4 regions of the Pradoshia sp. TA40_28 genome follow, and region 1 is predicted to be linked to each of the others. Evidence: riboswitches for the same ligand, from Rfam matches in the RefSeq annotation. Region 1 holds a riboswitch; each other region holds the start of a gene.

Region 1 (5,234 bases):
TTTTAAAAGAACAGCGGAGAATGCATCCGGATATATCTGCTTTCACGAATCAATATGTTTATAACTCATTAGTCGGAGATCATCCAAGTGTTCATGTAAATAAAAAAGAAATCGTCTCAAGGTCGCCCTTCCCAGACCGTGCGTCGGTATTATTAAATACTAGCTTTACCGGAGAGCATTGCTTCACAGGTACTTCCTCGGGTTCTAGAATGAATTTGATGAATCTGTTATTATCCTTTCAGATTATACATGAAGCTTATAGCAGTGGTACCAAATCAATTGGTTATGCAACTCCATACCGAGCCCAGGCGCAGTTGATGGAGACGTTAATTAAAGACTTATATCAAGATGAGAATGGTCTGCATGATATTTTGGCTGCTACAGTCCATCGTTTCCAGGGAAGTGAACGGGAACTAATGGTATTTGACAGTGTGGATAGTTATCCTCAAAATCGGGCTGGTATGTTATTGACTGGAAGGGAAAGTGAACGACTTCTTAATGTTGCAATCACAAGGACCAAAGGAAAGCTGATTCATGTTAGCGATGTGGAGTTTATTGAATCAAAAGTTTCTCATTCCAAGACCCTTCATCAACTTGTGCAATATCAGATGAAACGAAACCAAATGATCAATATGGACCAAATAGGCAAGTGGATTACGAATCACCATCCGAAATTACAATGGATTTATGCACGAAATTTAGAGGGATTTTATCAAGATATAAAACAAGCCCATTCATCGATTATTCTCTCCTTGCCAAATTCGAGTGTTCTATCACAAGAGTTTGTTCAACGAGTAAAAACAAGGAATTCAAGGGCAAAGTTAATGATATACTCTCCTGATTCCCATACCTATTTAGATCCTGATATCCATCTTCAGAACGGTCCAAGTTTCAGCTTCGTCATTATGGATCAAAAAGTATTCTGGCTTGGAATTCCGCTTGAAGCGAATAGGCGCGTTCAACCGCCGTACATTGGGATTCGGTTGGAATCTGAAGCATTTGTTAATCATTTTTTGCAGCAACTGCCAAAATAATTGGCAGGATATTGATTGCTATTTTCAGTTATTAGATTTATAATTCTATATGTTGATATTATTGAAATTTTTAAATACTATATATTGAGTTTAACGTGTTAAAGGTGTCGAATACGACTTAATAGGGAATCCGGTGAAAATCCGGAACTGTACCCGCAACTGTAAATGCTGATGAAATAAGTAAACCACTGTAGATCAATCTATGGGAAGGACTTAGAGTAAAATGACGCATGAGTCAGGAGACCTGCCTTTTTCACTAGTTTACCTTTATCGGGAGCAATGAAGGTGGAACAGAGAACATGGCAATTTTGGCACATTTCAATTTTGTTATTATTTCTATTCCCATTGCTGATTAAAGGCAATGGGATTTTTTGCGTGGAGAAAATCAAAACTATTCGGTGGTTCTGAGAAATCCTGATTCAACAAAATATGTCGTATCAGAAGGTATGGTCTTTATGCGATGGTTTGGTAGCTCAAAAATTTAAATTGGGTCAAGCTTTACCATTCAGGAGGAGCTCAAACCAAAGAATCCTATCATTACAAGAGTATGCATTAGAGAAATGGCAGTGAAAAATAAGGGGGAAAAATGATGGTACTATCATACGATACACAAGATCATAGTCAATATAGCAAGATAGAAATCAGCAATTTGGAGAGCATTGAAACATATATAAAAAAATGTGTAAAACCCTATCCTTCCTTATATTCAGCAGAAGAATATATCGAAAAAATTATGACGGCACTGGAATATAAATTTGACTATAACAAGGAAGAATTGGTGAATTTATTCGTACTCAGTGCCGTAGAGCGCATATCTGCCGATGAACCGGATTGGACATATGTAGCAGCGGCTATTTATTTAGATCGTTTATATGAATTAGCTTCCCAAAACAGGGGCTATGAGCTGAAAAATAAATACGGAAAGCTCTATCAGCTTGTTCTAACATTGACTGAAATGGGTATCTATCATCCTGCCTTATTGGATGTGTATACAGAAGAAGAGATTAACAGTCTCTCGGCACTTATCGAACCGTCAAAAGATCAATTATTTACGTATATTGGCATTCGTACATTGGCAGATCGCTATTTAGCTAAATCGCATAATGGCAGACTATATGAACTTCCTCAAGAGCGGTTTATGATTATTGCTATGACGTTGATGATGAATGAACCAGAAAACAAAAGGCTTGAATTAATAAAAGAATCCTATTGGGCATTATCCAATCTTTATATGACGGTGGCGACTCCTACGCTTGCTAATGCCGGGAAAAGCTATGGCCAGTTATCCAGTTGTTTTATTGATACGGTCGATGATAGTTTGCAGGGAATTTATGATTCGAACACGGATATTGCCAATCTATCAAAAAATGGTGGCGGAATAGGTGTTTATTTAGGAAAGATAAGGGCCAGGGGCAGTGATATTAAAGGCTTCAAGGGTGTTTCCTCAGGGATTATTCCATGGATGAAGCAATTAAACAATACTGCTGTCAGTGTGGACCAATTGGGCCAAAGGCAGGGCGCTATCGCTGTTTACCTGGATGTTTGGCATAAAGATATTTTCACCTTTCTTGAAGCCCGTCTGAATAATGGCGATGAACGTTTCCGTACTCATGATTTATTTACCGGTGTATGCATTCCAGATTTATTTATGGAGCGTGTTAAGGAACGCGGCACATGGTATTTATTTGATCCGCATGAAGTCAGGAAGGTCATGGGCTATTCTCTTGAAGACTATTTTGATGAAGAAAAAGAAAATGGGCAATTTAGACAAAAATATGAAGAGTGTGTTAACCATCCGGAGCTTTCGAAAAAGGAAATACCGGCAATAGAAGTGTTTAAGGCAATCATGATTTCTCAGCTTGAAACGGGAACGCCCTATATGTTTTATAGGGATACGGTCAATCGCTTAAATGCCAATCGTCATAAGGGAATGATTTATTGCAGTAATTTATGCACAGAAATTACGCAAAATCAAAGTCCAACAACGGTGATTGAACAAAGAACGGAGGATGGGAAAATTATTATCGAAAAAACACCCGGAGATTTTGTTGTCTGTAATCTATCCTCCATCTCTCTGGCCAAAGCTGTAAGGGAAGATGTGCTTGAACGATTAATAACGGTACAGGTTAGAATGCTTGATAATGTCATCGATTTAAATAATATACCAGTCATTCAGGCGAATATAACGAATAAAAATTATCGTGCGATCGGACTTGGTACATTTGGCTGGCATCATTTGCTGGCATTAGAGGGCATTGCTTGGGAATCGGAGAAAGCAGTTGAATACTGTGACCGTTTATACGGAAAAATTGCTTATTTAACCATCAAATCAAGTGTAGATTTAGCTAAAGAGAAAGGCGCCTATCCATATTTTGGCGGGTCTGATTGGGAAAGCGGAGCGTATTTTGACCAAAGAGGCTATCATTCTGAAGTGTGGAATGAGTTGAAAACTGATGTCCATACATATGGGATTCGAAATGGCTACCTTATGGCTGTGGCTCCAAATTCATCAACTGCCATCATTGCTGGTTCTACATCTGGAATTGACCCAATTTTCAGAAGGGAGTATTCCGAAGAGAAAAAGAACTATCGAATTCCAGTGACTGCACCTGATTTGAATCTGGAGACGATGTGGTATTATAAATCCGTTTATTTAATTGATCAAAAATGGAGCATCCTCCAAAATGCGCGTCGTCAAAAGCATATTGATCAGGGGATTTCGTTTAATCTGTATGTCCGCAATGATATTAAAGCACGTGATTTATTAGATTTGCATCTGCTTGCATGGGAGACTGGTTTAAAAACAACTTATTATGTACGTTCTACATCAAGTGCTGTTATAGAAGAATGCGAAAGCTGCCAATAATGATGAGGAGATTATAAAATGGACACAAAAACAATCGTAGAAAAAAGAAAATTAGTTGACCGGGATGCACCGAATAGCTCAACGGGGATTATTAATGGAAAAAATTCGAATATTTTAAATTGGGACGATGTGCGTTATCCATGGGCTTATCCAAAATATAAAGTGATGCTCTCTAATTTCTGGACACCTTTTGAAATTAATATGTTGAATGACGCGAAACAGTTCCCCAATCTATCAGAGATTGAACAGGAATCTTTTTTGAAAATTATCGGCTTGTTAGCTTTACTTGACAGTATCCAATCTGACTATGCTAGTAAAGTTGCTGATTATTTGACCGATTCCTCGTTGAATGCCTTAATGATTATGCTGGCACAGCAGGAAGTGATTCATAATCACTCGTATTCGTATGTATTATCGAGTATCGTCCAAAAGAGTAAGCAAGATGAGGTTTTTGAATATTGGAGAACAGAAGAAATCCTCCGTAAACGCAATGATTTTATTACGGATGGCTATCGGGATTTCACAGAAAGCCCAACGATTGAAAACCTGCTCAAATCCATCATTTATGATGTTATTCTGGAAGGACTCTTCTTTTATTCGGGCTTTGCTTTCTTTTACAATTTGGCCAGAAACCAAAAGATGGTGGCAACATCGACGATGATTAATTATATAAACCGGGACGAACAGATTCATGTTGGCCTATTTGAAAAGATTTTCAAAGAAATTTTGACAGAACATCCGGAAACCGATACAGAAGAGCTCAGGAATTTTGCGATTGAAACCTTCCGAACAGCGGCAGAACTTGAAATTGAATGGGGTAATAAAGTCATCGGAAATAAAGTAGAAGGAATCACGATGGCTGAGCTTCGTCAATATATCCAATTTATGGCCAATAAGCGTTGCAATCAGTTAGGGTATGGAAGAACACCATTTCCAGATGTTCCAAATAAAAATCCGTTCAGATGGATTGTTGCATATCAGGAAGTAGATTTAGGCAAGACTGATTTCTTTGAACAAAAATCACGACAATATACCAAAACAACAGATTCGAATGGATTTGATGAACTCTAAAGAGCAAAAAAGACGCCGTAATTGGCGTCTTTTTTTGCTCGAAGGCATCCTTACCAGCGGTGTGCTTTCGCATTGCTTCTCAAAATGATATTGGTTTGAGACATTGCAGTATGTCCATTAACCTGTGATTTTGAGCGCTTCCGCCTTGTCCAGTTATGGTGAAAAAGAGAAGAGTGTGGATCTAACTGATTCCGATAACTCATTGCTTATCACCCCATCAGTAGGATACGTTCCGATGCCCAGTTAGGACATCCATAATAGGA
Region 2 (5,234 bases), on a different contig from region 1:
TTACATCAATCTATGAAGGATGCCCTAAATCCAGAGAGCTCGACACAGAATTACTATGATCTTAGAGAGGATCAGGATGACGGAGGGTATTTAATAGATTTGGTACATACCTGTCAGTCTATTTTAGTAAAACTGGAGCATTACAGGTATATAGAGCCTTATTTGAAAAAACTTTGCTCCTATTATTGCGATTTACAAATACATAAGCATGTTAAGTGGGATGAGCGGGTACATAGATTAGAAACGTGGTACAGTCAGAATAAACACGAGCTTCCAGAAGATTTAACATGGTATGAATTTAGCGCTTGTGCAGGATCTACATTAGGTATTTTTTGCTTAGTTTCCTATGCTTACCGTCCAGAATTCACAGAGCAAATGGCAAGGGATATATATGATTCTTATTTCCCATATGTTCAAGGATTGCATATTATGCTGGATTATTTTATTGATCAGGAGGAAGATCGTCTTGGCAATGATTTGAACTTCTGCTTCTATTATGATACGGAAGAGCAAATGATTGAGAGGCTATCTTATTTCGTTGAACAAGCTAATGAAGATGTCATGAAAATACCAGATAGTAAGTTCCATAGGATGATTAATCAAGGGTTAATGGGTATTTATTTAGCCGACTCCAAGGTTAAGAGCCAGAAAGCGGTTAGGCAGTATACCCGAAATCTGCTGAAATTAGCTGGCAAATCAGCGTATTTCTTTTATTGGAACAGTAAGCTGTATCATGCATTTAAAAGGATGAAAAAGAAATAAAGACCAGTATAATAGCATTTTATCGTGAGGGGATGGTACGGATGGGATAAAGTTAAGTATTCTAGACCAGTCACCACGTTCTGTCGGAGAACCTTCAGAGCAGGCGCTTGCTAATACAGTCAAACTGGCAAAATTGGCTGAGGAGTTGGGTTATTCAAGATTTTGGGTAAGTGAACATCATGATAGCCAAGGGTTGGCTGGCTCATCGCCAGAAGTCCTTGCGACATGGATTGCTGCTCAAACCGTTAAGCTAAGAGTCGGCACTGGTGGAGTAATGCTACCTCATTATAGTGCTTATAAAGTGGCGGAGAATTTCAGAGTATTGTCAGGTTTAGCTCCAGGAAGAATAGATCTGGGCATCGGCAGAGCTCCTGGCGGGATGCCAAGAGCAACGCGTGCATTACAGGAAGGCAGATTAAGTGATCTTCACAGGTTTCCTGTTCAGGTGGATGAATTAACTTGGTATTTATATGATCATTTACCTGAGTTACATCCTCTTTATGGATTAGCAGCCACTCCTGTTATTCAAGCTCCTCCGGAATTATGGATGCTTGGATCAAGTTCATCAAGTGCCTCTCTTGCTGCACAAAAAGGGTTACCATATAATTTTGCTTTGTTTATTAACAGTGAATATGCAGAAGAAAATATGAAGCATTACTATGAAACGTTTTGTCCATCCGATTTTGGACAGAGACCTTTAGGGATGGTTACCGTATTTACGATATGTGCAGATACAGATGAAGAGGCAGAATATTTGGCTGGATCTTTAGATTTATCCTTACTATTTCTTTCACAGGGAATTATCCGGGAGGGAACTCCGCACCCGAATGAAATTCACGAAATGGCTTTGTCTCAGTTTGAAACGGCGCGAATTGATTATAATAGAAGAAAAATGATTATCGGGTCCCCAAAAACGATTATGAAAAAAATAGAAGAGCTTAGAAAACGGTTCAACACAAATGAGATAATGCTTGTAACGATTACTCATTCCTATGAGGCAAAAGTAAAGTCATTTAAATTAATTGCCAAAGAAGCCGGGCTTATAGGATGATAGTTGAGTGGCAGTCAATCTTTAAAAATGAAAATGAAATCAAATTATATACTTTAAAAGTGCCTCGAATCTTGAGGGTGAAAGGGAAAACGGTTAAAGGCCGTTGCAGCCCCCGCTACTGTAATTACTAAATCAGGAATTGATTAGTATAAGCCAGGAAACCTGCTTTTAAAGTTACTGTACTTATTTTTCGGTGGGAAAAGTAGGCTTATTGTATTCACAATGGAAAAAAGTGAATCCTTAGCTCAATACCTACAGAGCTAAGGATTTTTTGTGTTTTGAAACGGTTAGATATAATTCGAACAAGTGTAAGAATAATCCGAGGTTCGCCGTTGGAGTAAAGAGGAATTGAAGTTTAGAAATGAAAAATAAAAAAAGAACAACCGGTATTTATACAGTGAGTATCCTATTTATGCTGTTAGCTGCATTGCTCGGCCTGTTTATAGGAAGCGTGGACATGTCGATTAAAGATATAATTGGGATCCTCTTAAAAAATATAACCGGTCAGGAATCTTTCTATACAGGTCCCAAAAATATTGAAATGATTATTTGGAATATACGTTTACCACGAGTATTGATTGCATTATTTGTAGGAGCGGGTTTGGCTCTGGCAGGGGCTGCCTTCCAGGGACTTCTGCAAAACCCACTCGCTGATCCATATACCATTGGTGTTTCGTCCGGAGCGTCAGTTGGTGCAGTGGTCGTCTTATTTTTTAATATAGAAATAGCTCTTTTTGGTCACTTCACTTTGCCGCTTGTTGCAATAGTGTTCAGTTTTATAACCTTGCTGGTCGTGTTTGGTATTACAAGGGCAGCTAGTGTAACCTATGCAAATGAAACCATTATTCTAGCGGGTATTATTATGAATTCATTTATTGGAGCGCTGGTTTCTCTAATCATTGCCCTATCATCAGGAGATCAGATGAGAGAAGTATTGAACTGGCTTATGGGCAGCATGGCCATGAAAAACTGGGGGCACTTCAGTATACTAATTCCTTTCTTCGTAATAGGGGCATCTATTATTCTGTATCATTACCGGGAACTAAATGGATTGGCACTTGGAGATCAATCTGCTCAATACAATGGGATTAACGTGAAACGCAAGAAAATCATGATCATTATAGGTGCCGGCCTATTAACAGGTGCGGCAGTTGCCGTATCAGGAGCAATCGGCTTTGTCGGATTGGTCATTCCACATCTAGTTCGCCTTATATCGGGTGCTGACCACAGGCATTTACTTCCTTTATCGATGATCATCGGGGGAGGATATCTGATATTGGCTGACATGATTGCTCGAGTCATCATCAATCCACAGGAATTGCCTATTGGTGTAATTACGGCTTTAATTGGTGCACCGATATTTACGATTTTACTAATTAAAGAACGGATAAAAAGAAGGAATTTGACATGTTAAATGTAGAGAACCTCAGTGCAGGCTATCATAAAAATAAACGGGTGCTCCAGGATTTTTCATTAAAGGTAGAAAAAGGAGAGTTTTTTGCACTTCTTGGACCAAATGGAAGCGGAAAGACAACGCTGATTAAAAGTATATTGGGGAAAATGGAATATAAAGCGGGAACCACAACGATCCAAGGTAGACAAACATCCTCCTATAAAGCCGGAGAATTAGCAAAAATAGCGGCTGTGCTAAGCCAGGAACATGTAGTGAGTTTGGATTTTACAGTGGAAGAAATTGTTTTACTCGGAAGATATCCTTATCAGGGAAAAGGATTTTTTAATCATTATCAAACTGAGGATTACGCTATTGTAGATAAGTGTCTGGCCCAAACAGATACACTGAAATTTAAGCATACCTATTTTTCAGCGTTAAGTGGTGGAGAGAAACAACGGGTCCTTTTAGCAAAAGCGCTGGCCCAACAGCCAAAGCTCCTGTTTCTCGATGAACCTACAAATCATTTGGATGTTAAGCATACAATTGATTTATTGAATTTACTGAAGAGACTTCAGATTGAGGAAGAGTTAACGGTTGTTGCCATTCTGCATGATTTAAATATGGCGGCTTTATATGCAGACAGATGTGCTTTGCTTAAAAATGGAAGAAAAGTGGCGGATGGCAGTATTGAGTTACTCCTCGATGAAGAGTTACTCTCATCTGTATATGAAGTGGAACTGGTGAGCCGCCCTCATCCAATCGCCGGAAAACCGCAAATCTTTTTTACCCCTGAGATTTATAAATGAACTCTATGAAAAAAGTGTGAGTATAAGTACTCACACTTTTTTAACGTTTCTCAATGGCGATAATAAATGGTGGGTTGTTTTTTTGATTCATAAATCGGTATTGCAGTACATGAGCCATATCCTGTGGAAGCTCTGTAACGAATTTAATCACTTCGTCACGTTCGAGATCTCCGCCTGGATGCCCATGATAAATCACGAGAACAATAATACCTTCTGGTTCCATCATTTCGAGCAATTGAGTGACGGCTTGAATGGTAGTCGGAGCCATCGTGATAATTTCTTTGTCACCGCCTGGCAAATACCCTAAATTAAAGATAGCACCTGTCACTGGTCGATCGGGTTGGACAAATTCCTGCAAACGCTCATGCCCAGCATGAATCAATGTTACCTGTTCCTGAAGCCCGGTTGAGATGAGTCTCTCCTGTGTTTTAGTTATAGCAGTTTGCTGAATGTCAAAACTGTATACATGTCCATCCGGACCGGTTAAATTTGCTAAAAACACGGTATCATGCCCATTGCCCATTGTACAATCAATGGCAATATCACCTGGCTTTACAGATTTCTCTAGTAGGATTCTTGCGAATGGGAGAATGCGATCAAGCTTCATATGTCACAGCAGCCTTATTAGGGATATAGAGTTTTCCTTGATAGCTATTACGGTGCTTCAATTCAGCATCAATCGCATTCAACACTTCCCATTTATTAACACTCCACATCGGTCCAACCATTAAATCAATCGGGCCATCGCCCGTAATACGATGAATAACCATCTCAGGAGGAAGGATTTCCAACTGATCACAGACAAGGTTGACATAATCATCAAGTGATAAAAACTCTAGCATTCCTTTTTCGTACTGTTTCACCATTGGAGTGCCTTTTAACAGATGCAATAAGTGAATTTTAATCCCCTGAACATCGAGTTTAGCAACTTCTTTAGCAGTTTCCATCATCATTTCAGGAGTTTCAAGCGGCAACCCATTAATAATGTGGCTGCATACGCGTATTCCATGTTTACGGAGCTTGTTTACTCCCTCCACATAAGTTGGATAATCATGTGCACGATTAATGATATTTGCCGTTTTTTCATGAACAGTCTGCAAGCCTAGCTCAACCCAAAGGTACGTACGTTCATTTAATTCAGCTAAATATTCTACAACATCATCAGGCAGACAATCAGGGCGAGTAGCGATAGATAAGCCAACTACACCTTCCTCGTTCATGA
Region 3 (5,234 bases), on a different contig from region 1:
CTGCACCCTAACGGCAATGGTTTCGTTTTTGCTGAAGGAATACCAGGTTATCGAGTTGATCATAAAGGTTTGGTAAACATCAGAGATTTTTCTGCTGAGCAATTAGAAACAATTCTATCCAAATCTATTCAACTTCTTTCTACTGAACCGCATGAAGACCAAAAGGTCGATTCGAATGGTGAAGAAGAAACTTGGACAAACAATGAAGGTCATACTCTTACCTTGGTACTAGAGGAAGATATGTGGAATGTATACGCAGGCTTAAATCTGGATGGAACGTTTCCTTCCTATAATGAAGCAAAATCATATTTAATGGAAGAAGGATTCCATAAACAAGCTTAACCAAAAAGCCCATTGGTTCTCATTATCCAATGGGCTTTATATTTATCCAAGAGACTGTATCATTCCACCCACCTATCAGTTGATTATTTACCGGAAAACTCTGCCTTCCTTTTCTTAAAAAAGGAGCTAATTCCTTCCATGGCATCTTCTGATTGGGCTATTTTTAACATATTATCCAATTCAATTGAGATTCCGTCTTCCAAAGAAACTTCTGTCCCTCTTATGACAGAATCAAGGATTCCTTTAATCGCGAGTGGCGGCCCTTCAGCTAGTCTGGTTGCGATTGCTAAGGATTCAAATTTCAGCATATTAACAGGTACAACTTTATTAATTAAACCATATTCAAATGCTTTAATCGCTGAAATTTTTTCACCGCTTAACATTAATTCAAGTGCCCGCCTGCGGCCAATCAATCTTGGCAACCGTTGCGTTCCTCCATAACCAGGCATAATTCCAAGTTTAATTTCAGGTAGAGCAAACTCTGCTGTATTCGCAGCTATAACCAAGTGGCAGGCCATTTGCAATTCATTTCCTCCGCCTAAGGCATGACCGTTTATACTGGCGATGATGGGTTTTGGAAATGACTCTATTCGATTAAATAAGTCATGCATACCTTGAATCGTTGCCCTTGCTTTTTCCGGCTCCGCCAAATCAGCAAATTCATTCACATCGGCTCCAGCTGAGAAAGATTTATCTCCTGCTCCGGTTAAGATAATTGCCCTAATATCATTGTTAGTTTCTATATCATCTAAATAAGTCCCAATTTCATATAATGTATCCCTATTCAATGTATTAAGGGGAGGTCGATTAATCGTAATGAAAGCTACCTTTTCATTTACTTCCAATAAACAATTTTGTCCCATTATCCTGCCTCCCTTTCTATTATTATGGCAATTGCCTGACTAAAACCAATACACATGGTGGCCAGACCATAAAGCCCGTTTGTCCGTACCAACTCATTTAAAAGAGTAACGATAATACGAGCCCTAAAGCGGATGTCATAGAGCAATTGCACCGCCATATGGATTCACCTTTTCCATACATTGAGCTGGATACGCGTAAAACCAGCACTCAATAAGCCTAAGCGATAAACCCCATTGAGCACTTGCCATGAGTGATTATTTCTTTTTCTAACCAAAGCAACACTGATTAAATCATTGGTATCTGTGCGAACTATTAGAAGGTATTCTATCTGTCTGGCATTTTTCAGCGGATTTATTTCCCGTCAATGATCTATCTTTGTTTACTTTTCTAATTTACAGCTTATGCTGATTAGCATAAACTACGAGCCTATCATTCTAATCCCACATGTGAGTGTGAATACGTATTGGTATTATCATATCTACATAAAAGGAAAATTTCAACAATATTATCGGAATATTCAAATTATTTAATTCGAAAAAAAAAGAGCTTCCCTTCATGTAGGGAAGCTCTCAAGTGGAATGGTTATTTAAAAGTTTCAGGATAGATTTTTTCAGCTAACAATTGCAATCCTTCTGTTAAACGCGGTCCCGGGCGTGACACCGTATCGTTATTGACATCGTAAATTTGCTTATTTTTAACAGCTTTTACCTCAGACCAAGCCTTTCTTCCATATATCTGTTCTTCAGGATTTTCAATATAATAGCCGTATGTAGTAATAATGACATCAGGATTGCGCTCAATGACTTGTTCTTCACTCATCGTAACCCATCCATTTTGATCGGCGGCGATATTTTCCGCGTGAATGATTTCTAGCATATCTCCCATAAAGGTTCCGCTGCCTGCCGTATATAAATCTGGGGAGGAAGATACCTCAATCCATACTTTCTTTTTATCTTTTATTTTGCTGGCTTTCTCTTTAATGGTTGCCACTTCTTTTTTCATATCATTAATCATTTCTTCACCCTTTTCGGATGTTCCGGTAGCCTTTGCAATTAACTCAATTGTTCCATATGCTTCTTCAAATGAATTGGCATCAGGAACTATAACTACATCAATATCAGCTGTTTGAAATTGCTTGATTGTATCCTTGGCGTTAGTAAAATGGCTTGCCGAAAGTAAAACAAGATCAGGATTTAATTCCAATACTTTTTCAACATTAATCTCTAAGCCGCCGACTTTTGGTTTGTTAGCTGCCTCAGTTGGATAATTACAATAATCAGATACCCCAACGATTTTCTCACCAAGACCAAGTGCATAGGCAGTTTCAGTATTGCTTGGCAATAAAGAAACAATAGCTTCAGGTTTTTCCTCAATTTTAATTTTTTCTCCTGAACCATCTTTCACCTCAATCGGAAAGGAAGATGATGTGGATTCAGGACCCTCTTTTTTCTGAGTCGAGTCATCATTAGATGATGAACATCCATACATAAAAATGGATAACATAAAGGTTAAAACCACTAAAAATAAATTGTTTTTCTTTTTCAACACTGTTATTCCCCCATATTCTTAAATAATAAAAAAAGCCTTAGCTCAAGGAAAAGCTAAGGCGGCGTCCTATACTAAACAACAGGCTCAGGCTACCCTACTCTTCCCTCCGAAAAATAGTACATAAAATGAAAAAGCAGGTCTCCTGGCTTAACGCATCAATTTACTTTGATTTACCTTCCTATGCTCAAAATGGCGAGCCAGTGGTTTACCAAATCATTTCATCCACGCACACAGTAGCGGGGGCTGCACCGGAATGACACCGGTTTCCCTATTATCCTTATAAATAAGGCACTCTTTCAATTCTTTATATTCAAATTTCTTTTATGATCTGTTATGTAAGATTATCTTAATCTTCTTCGTATTCAAGATCAGTGTGTTCTTTGCAAAATTGCAATACCATGGATAACTCATCATCCTCAAGCTCAAAATCCAGAACACTTTGTGTTTCATTTTCTATAAACTCATACTTTGTAATTGAATCCTTATTTTCATCCATTACATATATAACACGTAAAAGTAACCCTTTTTCGGTATAGAGCTCATCATCCTCAGGAACAGCCACTTCCAGTAAATATTCATATCTATCTCCGGGGAGAATTCCAAATGGGTCTTCCAGTTTTTCCACTGTGTAACTTTGTATCTCAATCATGTTTATCAACCTTTCTGAATTGCCTATGTATTATTATACATGTTCCTTTTCGATATTAAACATTTTACCCCATTATTCAACTTGTTTTAAGAATATATTTTAATTGTTAATCGAAAACTATAGTAAACCATTTCTAACAGAGGAGTTTATTATGCGTATTTTACCTGTTATCACTTTGCTTATTATCCAACTTTTCATTCCAATAGAATCATTTGCAAAAACAGCCTACCTCAGTTTCGATGATGGACCCTCAAACTGCACACAGGATATTCTTGATATTCTTAAAACTCAGGATGTCAAAGCAACCTTTTTTGTAACCGGAACGGCAAGTCCCGGACATATGTATTTGTATAAAGAAATTGTTAAAAATGGTCATGCCCTTGGGTTACATTCCTATTCCCATAATTATTCTGAAATTTATCGATCTAAGGATTCATTTTTTAAAGATATTAATAAACTGGAAACATTCTTAAAAGAAGAAGTAGGCGAAAGCCCAAAAATTTTACGCTTTCCTGGTGGCTCCAATAATTATGTTGCTAAACAATATGCTGGTACTAATTTAATGAAGCAATTAAAAACTGAGGTAACAGAGAGGGGATATAAATATTATGATTGGAATTGTGATGCCAATGATGGATTGAATCCTCCGATTCCAGAAAAAAAATTACTTAACTTAATTATGAGAGGAGTAGATGAAAAGGAAAATCTTTATATCCTCCTGCACGATTTTAATAGCAATACAACAATTGTCGATGGACTACCGGAAATCATTCGTCGTCTAAAACATAAAGGTTACACTTTTAAAATTATGGACGAGACAACTCCACCTTTGGAATTTTAGATATATGTGTAATCTGGCTCGCTTTGAAAATATATAGCAGCGGATTTTCCGTCAGAGGTTGTTGTGCGGGAACTCATTTATATTTATAAAAACGGGGCGGGGACATAATCTAATTTAATAATGGTATGTAGAATGACCAAAATCTATTGAAACAAATAAAACACGAACTATTAGGGGGAATATCACTTATGTCCCAGCCCCGTTTCAAATTGTAGACAAAAGGAATTCAGAATGGCCCTTAAGGGACCAATTTCTGAATTCCTTATTTTTTACCTTATTCACGAATTTTGGACCTTCCCAAGTCCAATTATAAAAAACACTGAGAATTTCTGTCTTATACCGTGGAAACCCATATATGAAGCAGTATCCTATTTTCTGCAGAATGGGAGAGACTCCTGCGGGAAGAACAAGCGTACCCTAGACCCCGCAGCGCAGAGCGCGAGGAGGCTTGATGCTTGCCCGCGGAAAGCGAGCCCATTCTGTAGAAAATAGTGTTAACCGAATAGGAAAGAATAGCGAAAAAAAAGACTGTAAACAAGGTCCCTAAAAAATAAGGGGTTTGTCTACAGTCTGAAACGCTTTTTAATAAAGGGCGTTTGTTTCATTATTCAACTACAAGATAATTTCCATGTTCCATATTGATCACGTACTCCGGCTTTGGAGGCTTGCCGCCATGCTCCTTAATTTTCGCTTTATGGCCTGCAATGTGCTCAGGACTCTTCTCCCATGCTTTCCACGCTTCCTCTGATTCCCAGCGGATGATCATGACAACTTCCTCTTCCCCACGTGTTGTTTTCTTCACTAACAACTCACGGCTGATAAAGCCTTCACGTTGCTCTAACAAGGATGGTCCTTGGTCTGGCTTCTTTTTAAAACGTTCTAATACCTTATCTGAATTACCTTCTGTTACTGTCCATTTACGAAGTTGAACGAACATCCTTATCGCCCCTTTTATGAAAAAGCATGCCCCGCTTGAGACATGCTCCTTGT
Region 4 (5,234 bases), on a different contig from region 1:
ATCCTTGCCATTTGTTCAAAAGATTTGTTATACCTTTCCGGAGGCTAAAAATCATATTCCCGCAGAAAAAGCTTTTTTCTTAGGACCTATCGTAAGAGGGGAATTACGTAGGGGCAACGCAAATACTGGAATGAAACTGTGCCAGTTTAAAGTGAGGAAGCCAGGTTTGTTGATTATGGGAGGCAGTCAGGGTTCTGAAATAATCAATCAGGCTGTTCGTTCAAATTTAAATACATTACTTAAAACCTTTAATATCATTCATTTATGCGGACAAGGGAAAGTTGATCCTACGATTCAGTTAAATGGATATGCGCAATTTGAATATATAAATCAAGGATTAGCTGATCTATTAGCTATGACCAATATAGTGATCTCAAGAGCTGGGTCAAATTCTATATTTGAATTTTTAAGTTTAAAAATACCGATGATTCTAATCCCATTATCAAAACAAGCCAGCAGGGGAGATCAGATTATGAATGCTGAATCATTTAAGAAACAGGGAATTGCTCATGTCATTGAAGAGGATGAGCTAACGGAAAGTATTTTATCAAAAACAGTCGAAACTGTATTCAAGAACAGACAGATGATAATGGATAAAATGAACCGTTTTGAGGGGGAAGATGGACTGCAGCGTCTGTACGAATTAATTGTTACTTATAAGCTCTGAAAGTAATGAGTGTGAATTCTTGGGGTAGATAAATGACTAATTCATTCAATTCAGATGCAGTGAATCACGAACTGACAATGATGTTTCTGGTACATAGACTAAATAATTGGATAATAATCAAATAAAAATACGAAGTCAGCTATTGGTCTAAGTGAAAAAGAATAGTAAATTAAATAATAGTTCAGAAATTAGGAGTGTCACATTACATGAATTTAAGAAATTATGCCAACTATGATGGTCTTGGGTTGGCTAAGCTTATAAAAGAAAAACATCTATCCTCTAAAGAAATAATAGAGGATGCATTCGAGCAAATTAATGCACTTAACCCTAATTTAAATGCCGTTGTTAGAACAAGAATGGAAAAGGCATTAATAGAGGCAGAAAAGTCAGAATCCATTCAGGGCCCTTTTGCAGGGGTCCCTATTTTATTAAAGGATTTGTCTCAAGCCATTAAAGATGAACCGATTACCGCTGGTTCAAAACTGCTTTTAAATCGGATCGCAAAACGTGACTCTAATTATGTGAGGAAAATTCGTGAGGCAGGGTTTGTGATTATTGGACAAACGAGTACACCGGAATTTGGCGTAAAGAATATTACAGAGCCTGTTGTTTATGGACCTACACGTAATCCATGGAATTTAGATTATTCACCTGGCGGGTCAAGCGGTGGGGCTTCTGCCAGCACAGCCTCAGGCATGGTACCGATCAGCGGAGCCAGTGATGGAGGGGGCTCCATTCGTATTCCGGCATCCTTTACTGGTTTAGTTGGATTAAAAACAACAAGGGGCAGGACTCCGGTTGGTCCGGGGGTAGGGCGTCAATGGCATGGAGCGGCAGGTGATTTTGCCTTAACAAAAACCATCCGTGATAGCGCAGCAATGCTGGATGCATTGCAAATCATTCAGCCGGATACGGCCTTTCAGGTACCATTATTTAATGGAAGTTATTTAGAAGAACTTTCGAAACCGCTGAAAAAATCGTTTAAAATAGCTTTCTCTACTAAATCTCCGGTAGGTACACAAGTCAGTGAAGAGGCAGTAAAAGCGGTACATAAGACAGTGAAATGGCTCGAGCAGGCAGGGTTTAGCGTTGAAGAACGTGAGAACGGCGTAGATGGAATCCGTCTAATGGAAAATTACTATATTATGAATAGCGGGGAGATGGCAGCTGATATTCTTTCAATTGAAGAAGCTATTGGTCGTCCTATTACGGTAAATGATATAGAAATCGTCACTTGGGTTCTCAAAACGGCTGGACAAAATGTATCAGCCGTTCAATTTACACGCAGTATAGCTGAATGGGATACAGCCGCTGCGAAAATGGCAAAGTTCAATGAGGAATTTGATTTATATCTCACACCGGCAACAGCTCACCCAGCACCAAGGGTTGGAGAATTGACCCATACACCTGAACAGAGCTCACAATTATTAAAAGTAGATGAATTACATTCATCTGAACAATTAGCATTGGTCTATGAGATGTTTAAACCGAGTTTAACCTATACTCCATTCACGCAGCTTGCGAACATTATTGGCCAGCCGGCTATCAGTTTACCTATACATTTAACTGCTAAAGGACTGCCGCTAGGGGTACAACTAATGGCACCTAAGGGGAAAGAGGATTGGTTACTTCGAATCGGTGCATTACTAGAGCAGTCTGACATTTGGGTTGGTCAAAAGGGAAATCCTTATTTAGGATAACTTTATACTTGTTTGAGTAAAATCATGGAATCCGGGTAGGCTCATTGATTGAATTGAGAACAGTGAAAGTTTCTTTTTGGTAGAATCTGTCATTTGATCATTTCTGCAAAATGAAATTTTACTGCACTGGCTATTAAATTTTATTTTTTAATTTGAATTAGCATCCTTTTCATTCGATAATATCTTCCGTTTTGATCTTTACCATGATACTATTTAGTTATATGAAATTTCAGAACAAACATAAGTGCTCACTTTGGTGAGGTAAAAGGGAATCCAGTGTGAATCTGGAGCAGCCCCCGCTACTGTAAGAGCTGATGAAATCACGTGACCACCTCTAACGAGGGAAGGTGTGAGAGTAAGAGGAAGCTCAGAGTCAGGAAACCTGCTTATGATTGTGTATGCTTACTTTTCGGAGGGAAAAGGATTGGCGAACGCAGAGATACTGTATCTTTGCGTGATTTTTGACAGGGTTTTTTTAGTCTGTACATCAATCAAGCCTGTTTTCCTTATTTAGGAAAACAGGCTTTTTTTGTTTCAATATTTCAGCGTAAACACGCTAAATATAAATAATTTTTTATAAAGGGAGATAGTGAGATGAAAAAGATGGCAAGCTTTATGCTTCTCTTGTTCTTATCCGTTCCTGCACTAGTTGCTTGCGGTAATGAGACAGTAGACAATCAGAAGCAAGAGACAAAACTAAAAGAAAACCAAGAAACAGGGGTTTATCCCAAAACGTTTACAGACGGCCGCGGGGAAGAGGTTACGATAAAAGAAAAGCCAACAAATATTGTTTCAACAACATTGGCGATTGATGAATACTTGCTTCCTTTAGTTGGACAGGATCAGGTTGCAGCCGTTACTAAATTATCAACAGACCCTGGTATTTCAAATGTTGCTGATTTAACAAAAGGAATTGATACGAAAATTGAAACGGTCACTTCCGAATTGGTCCTATCGTTAGAACCTGATTTAGTGTTGATCCCATCCTATGTTGACCCGGAGGTACTCAATCAATTGGAGTCTGCGGATATAACAACCTATCAAATAAAAGATGATTCATCCTTTTCAGGCGTTTTAGCAGGTCTTAAGGAAGTAGGGGCGATTGTAGGAGAAGAGAAAAAGGCCGCTGACATCATAGCTGATGTAGAGGAGCGGATGGCTGCTCTGAAAAAGAAAGGAGAGGCCGAGGCGGAGAAAAAACGCGTGGTTTACTGGACACAACAAAATTCATCTGTTACAGAAAATACCACTATTGGAGAAATGATTACCTTAGCTGGTGGAATTAATGCCATCACAGAAGCAGGTATAACGGGTGAAGAGTATCCCGATTATCCTAATCTATCAAAAGAAAAGTTAGTGGAGCTAAACCCGGACATCATCATTACGAGTGATTGGCAGTATGACGGTTCAAAAGCAACCTTTGTTGAGGAATGGAAAAAGGATCCGGCCCTAAAAAAAATTAAGGCATTTAAGAATGATGAGGTGTATGTAATTGATAGCGCCAATTTATCAACAGCATCTCACTTTATCATAGAAGGTGCAGAAGATATTTACCAAGTTTTATATGGTAAAAAATGATGGTCAGTAAGCAATCTAAGCAGGCACTTGTTTTTTGCTGCCTGGTTTGTACGTTGATTGTGTCATTACTTCTAGCGACGATGTATGGTGGTGTGATTGTTCCATTTTCAGAAACAATGAAAGTGCTGTTCTCACTGCTCCCATTCGTTCAATTTGAGTATAATCCGATGTATGAGACGATTCTTGTACAGATTCGCTTAGCGCGTGTCGTCGTGGCTGGATTAGTTGGAGCAGGCTTGGCGATCTCGGGTGTTGTCATGCAAAGTGTGTTTCGCAACCCAATGGCTGACCCGGGCATCATTGGTGTTTCCTCAGGCGGAGTCTTCGGCGGCGTAGTGGCTATCTATTTTGGTTTAGCGGCTATTCATTCTCTATTTGTACCGTTAATGGGTTTTATTTTATCCGCCGTAACGCTTTTTGCGGTCTACAGGATTGCGACCAATCATGGTAAAACTTCGATGCTGACATTGCTGTTAACGGGCATTGCCATTAGTTCATTCTTGTCAGCTTGTACCTCCCTGCTCCTCTCTTTTTCTAATGCGGGAGTGATGCAGCAAATTGTCCAGTGGATGATGGGAAACCTGAACGGTCGTGATTGGAGCCATGTACAACTATTGATTGGTCCTGTTTTAGTAGCTCTTTGCGTCTTTTTATATTATGCCAATCACTTGGATATTTTTCTCCTCGGAGAAGATCAAGCGCAAAATATGGGGATATCCGTACAGCGTACCCGTAATTTGCTTTTGATTACCGCTTCATTAGTGACTGGTATGAGTGTCTCATTAACAGGAGCGATTGGCTTTGTCGGTCTGATTGTTCCTCATATGACCCGGATGATCATTGGGCCTTCGCACAGAAATTTGATTTTGGCAAGCGCCTTGGGAGGATCCAGCTTTTTGATACTCGCTGATTTAGTCTCTCGTTTGGCCATTCGGCCTGCTGAGATTCAAATCGGTATTATTACCGCTTTTGTAGGTGCGCCTTTTTTCCTTTATTTAATACTTAAGAATAAAAAGAAAGGAGAATCTTGAGATGGCAGCAAATTTGAAGGCGGAGAATCTCAGCTTTAGCCGGGGAAAAAGGATGATTTTGAAATCAATGAATATCTCATTGGAAAAAAGCCAGTTTATTGGCTTAATTGGTCCGAATGGTACCGGGAAATCTACATTGCTGCGCTTAATGGCAGGTTTATTAAAGCCAAATGCAGGAACCATATTTTATAAGAATCAATCTATCTCAGAAATGACTGCCCTGGATGTAGCCAAAGCTATTACCTATATGCCACAAAG

What was found. Region 1 has a riboswitch for cobalamin ahead of AC58NB_RS08720 (ribonucleoside-diphosphate reductase subunit alpha). Riboswitches for the same ligand answer to the same signal wherever they lie in the genome.
Region 2: it holds a riboswitch for cobalamin, as region 1 does, so the genes downstream of both, AC58NB_RS05965 (FecCD family ABC transporter permease) here and AC58NB_RS08720 (ribonucleoside-diphosphate reductase subunit alpha) in region 1, are expected to answer to the same signal.
Region 3: it holds a riboswitch for cobalamin, as region 1 does, so the genes downstream of both, AC58NB_RS16930 (ABC transporter substrate-binding protein) here and AC58NB_RS08720 (ribonucleoside-diphosphate reductase subunit alpha) in region 1, are expected to answer to the same signal.
Region 4: it holds a riboswitch for cobalamin, as region 1 does, so the genes downstream of both, AC58NB_RS02385 (ABC transporter substrate-binding protein) here and AC58NB_RS08720 (ribonucleoside-diphosphate reductase subunit alpha) in region 1, are expected to answer to the same signal.

Annotation. Positions count from the first base shown of each region.
Region 1 is NZ_JCATZO010000005.1:189,316-194,549, reverse strand. Features, by position in the region: gene AC58NB_RS08725 (AAA domain-containing protein) at 1-1,034, shown strand, start outside; cobalamin riboswitch at 1,120-1,300, shown strand; gene AC58NB_RS08720 (ribonucleoside-diphosphate reductase subunit alpha) at 1,624-3,900, shown strand; gene AC58NB_RS08715 (ribonucleotide-diphosphate reductase subunit beta) at 3,919-4,971, shown strand; gene AC58NB_RS08710 (YpzG family protein) at 5,022-5,174, opposite strand.
Region 2 is NZ_JCATZO010000003.1:389,189-394,422, reverse strand. Features, by position in the region: gene tbcS (tetraprenyl-beta-curcumene synthase) at 1-762, shown strand, start outside; gene AC58NB_RS05970 (LLM class flavin-dependent oxidoreductase) at 809-1,813, shown strand; cobalamin riboswitch at 1,854-1,997, shown strand; gene AC58NB_RS05965 (FecCD family ABC transporter permease) at 2,175-3,227, shown strand; gene AC58NB_RS05960 (ABC transporter ATP-binding protein) at 3,221-4,012, shown strand; gene mnmM (tRNA 5-(aminomethyl)-2-thiouridylate-methyltransferase MnmM) at 4,053-4,619, opposite strand; gene mnmL (tRNA modification radical SAM protein MnmL/YtqA) at 4,609-5,234, opposite strand, start outside.
Region 3 is NZ_JCATZO010000020.1:11,437-16,670, reverse strand. Features, by position in the region: gene AC58NB_RS16945 (hypothetical protein) at 1-342, shown strand, start outside; gene AC58NB_RS16940 (enoyl-CoA hydratase/isomerase family protein) at 426-1,205, opposite strand; gene AC58NB_RS16935 (hypothetical protein) at 1,205-1,363, opposite strand; gene AC58NB_RS16930 (ABC transporter substrate-binding protein) at 1,789-2,709, opposite strand; cobalamin riboswitch at 2,870-3,065, opposite strand; gene AC58NB_RS16925 (DUF6509 family protein) at 3,101-3,403, opposite strand; gene AC58NB_RS16920 (polysaccharide deacetylase family protein) at 3,555-4,244, shown strand; gene AC58NB_RS16915 (antibiotic biosynthesis monooxygenase family protein) at 4,849-5,181, opposite strand.
Region 4 is NZ_JCATZO010000002.1:66,810-72,043, reverse strand. Features, by position in the region: gene murG (undecaprenyldiphospho-muramoylpentapeptide beta-N-acetylglucosaminyltransferase) at 1-667, shown strand, start outside; gene AC58NB_RS02390 (amidase) at 874-2,367, shown strand; cobalamin riboswitch at 2,593-2,771, shown strand; gene AC58NB_RS02385 (ABC transporter substrate-binding protein) at 2,962-3,945, shown strand; gene AC58NB_RS02380 (FecCD family ABC transporter permease) at 3,945-4,976, shown strand; gene AC58NB_RS02375 (ABC transporter ATP-binding protein) at 4,978-5,234, shown strand, end outside.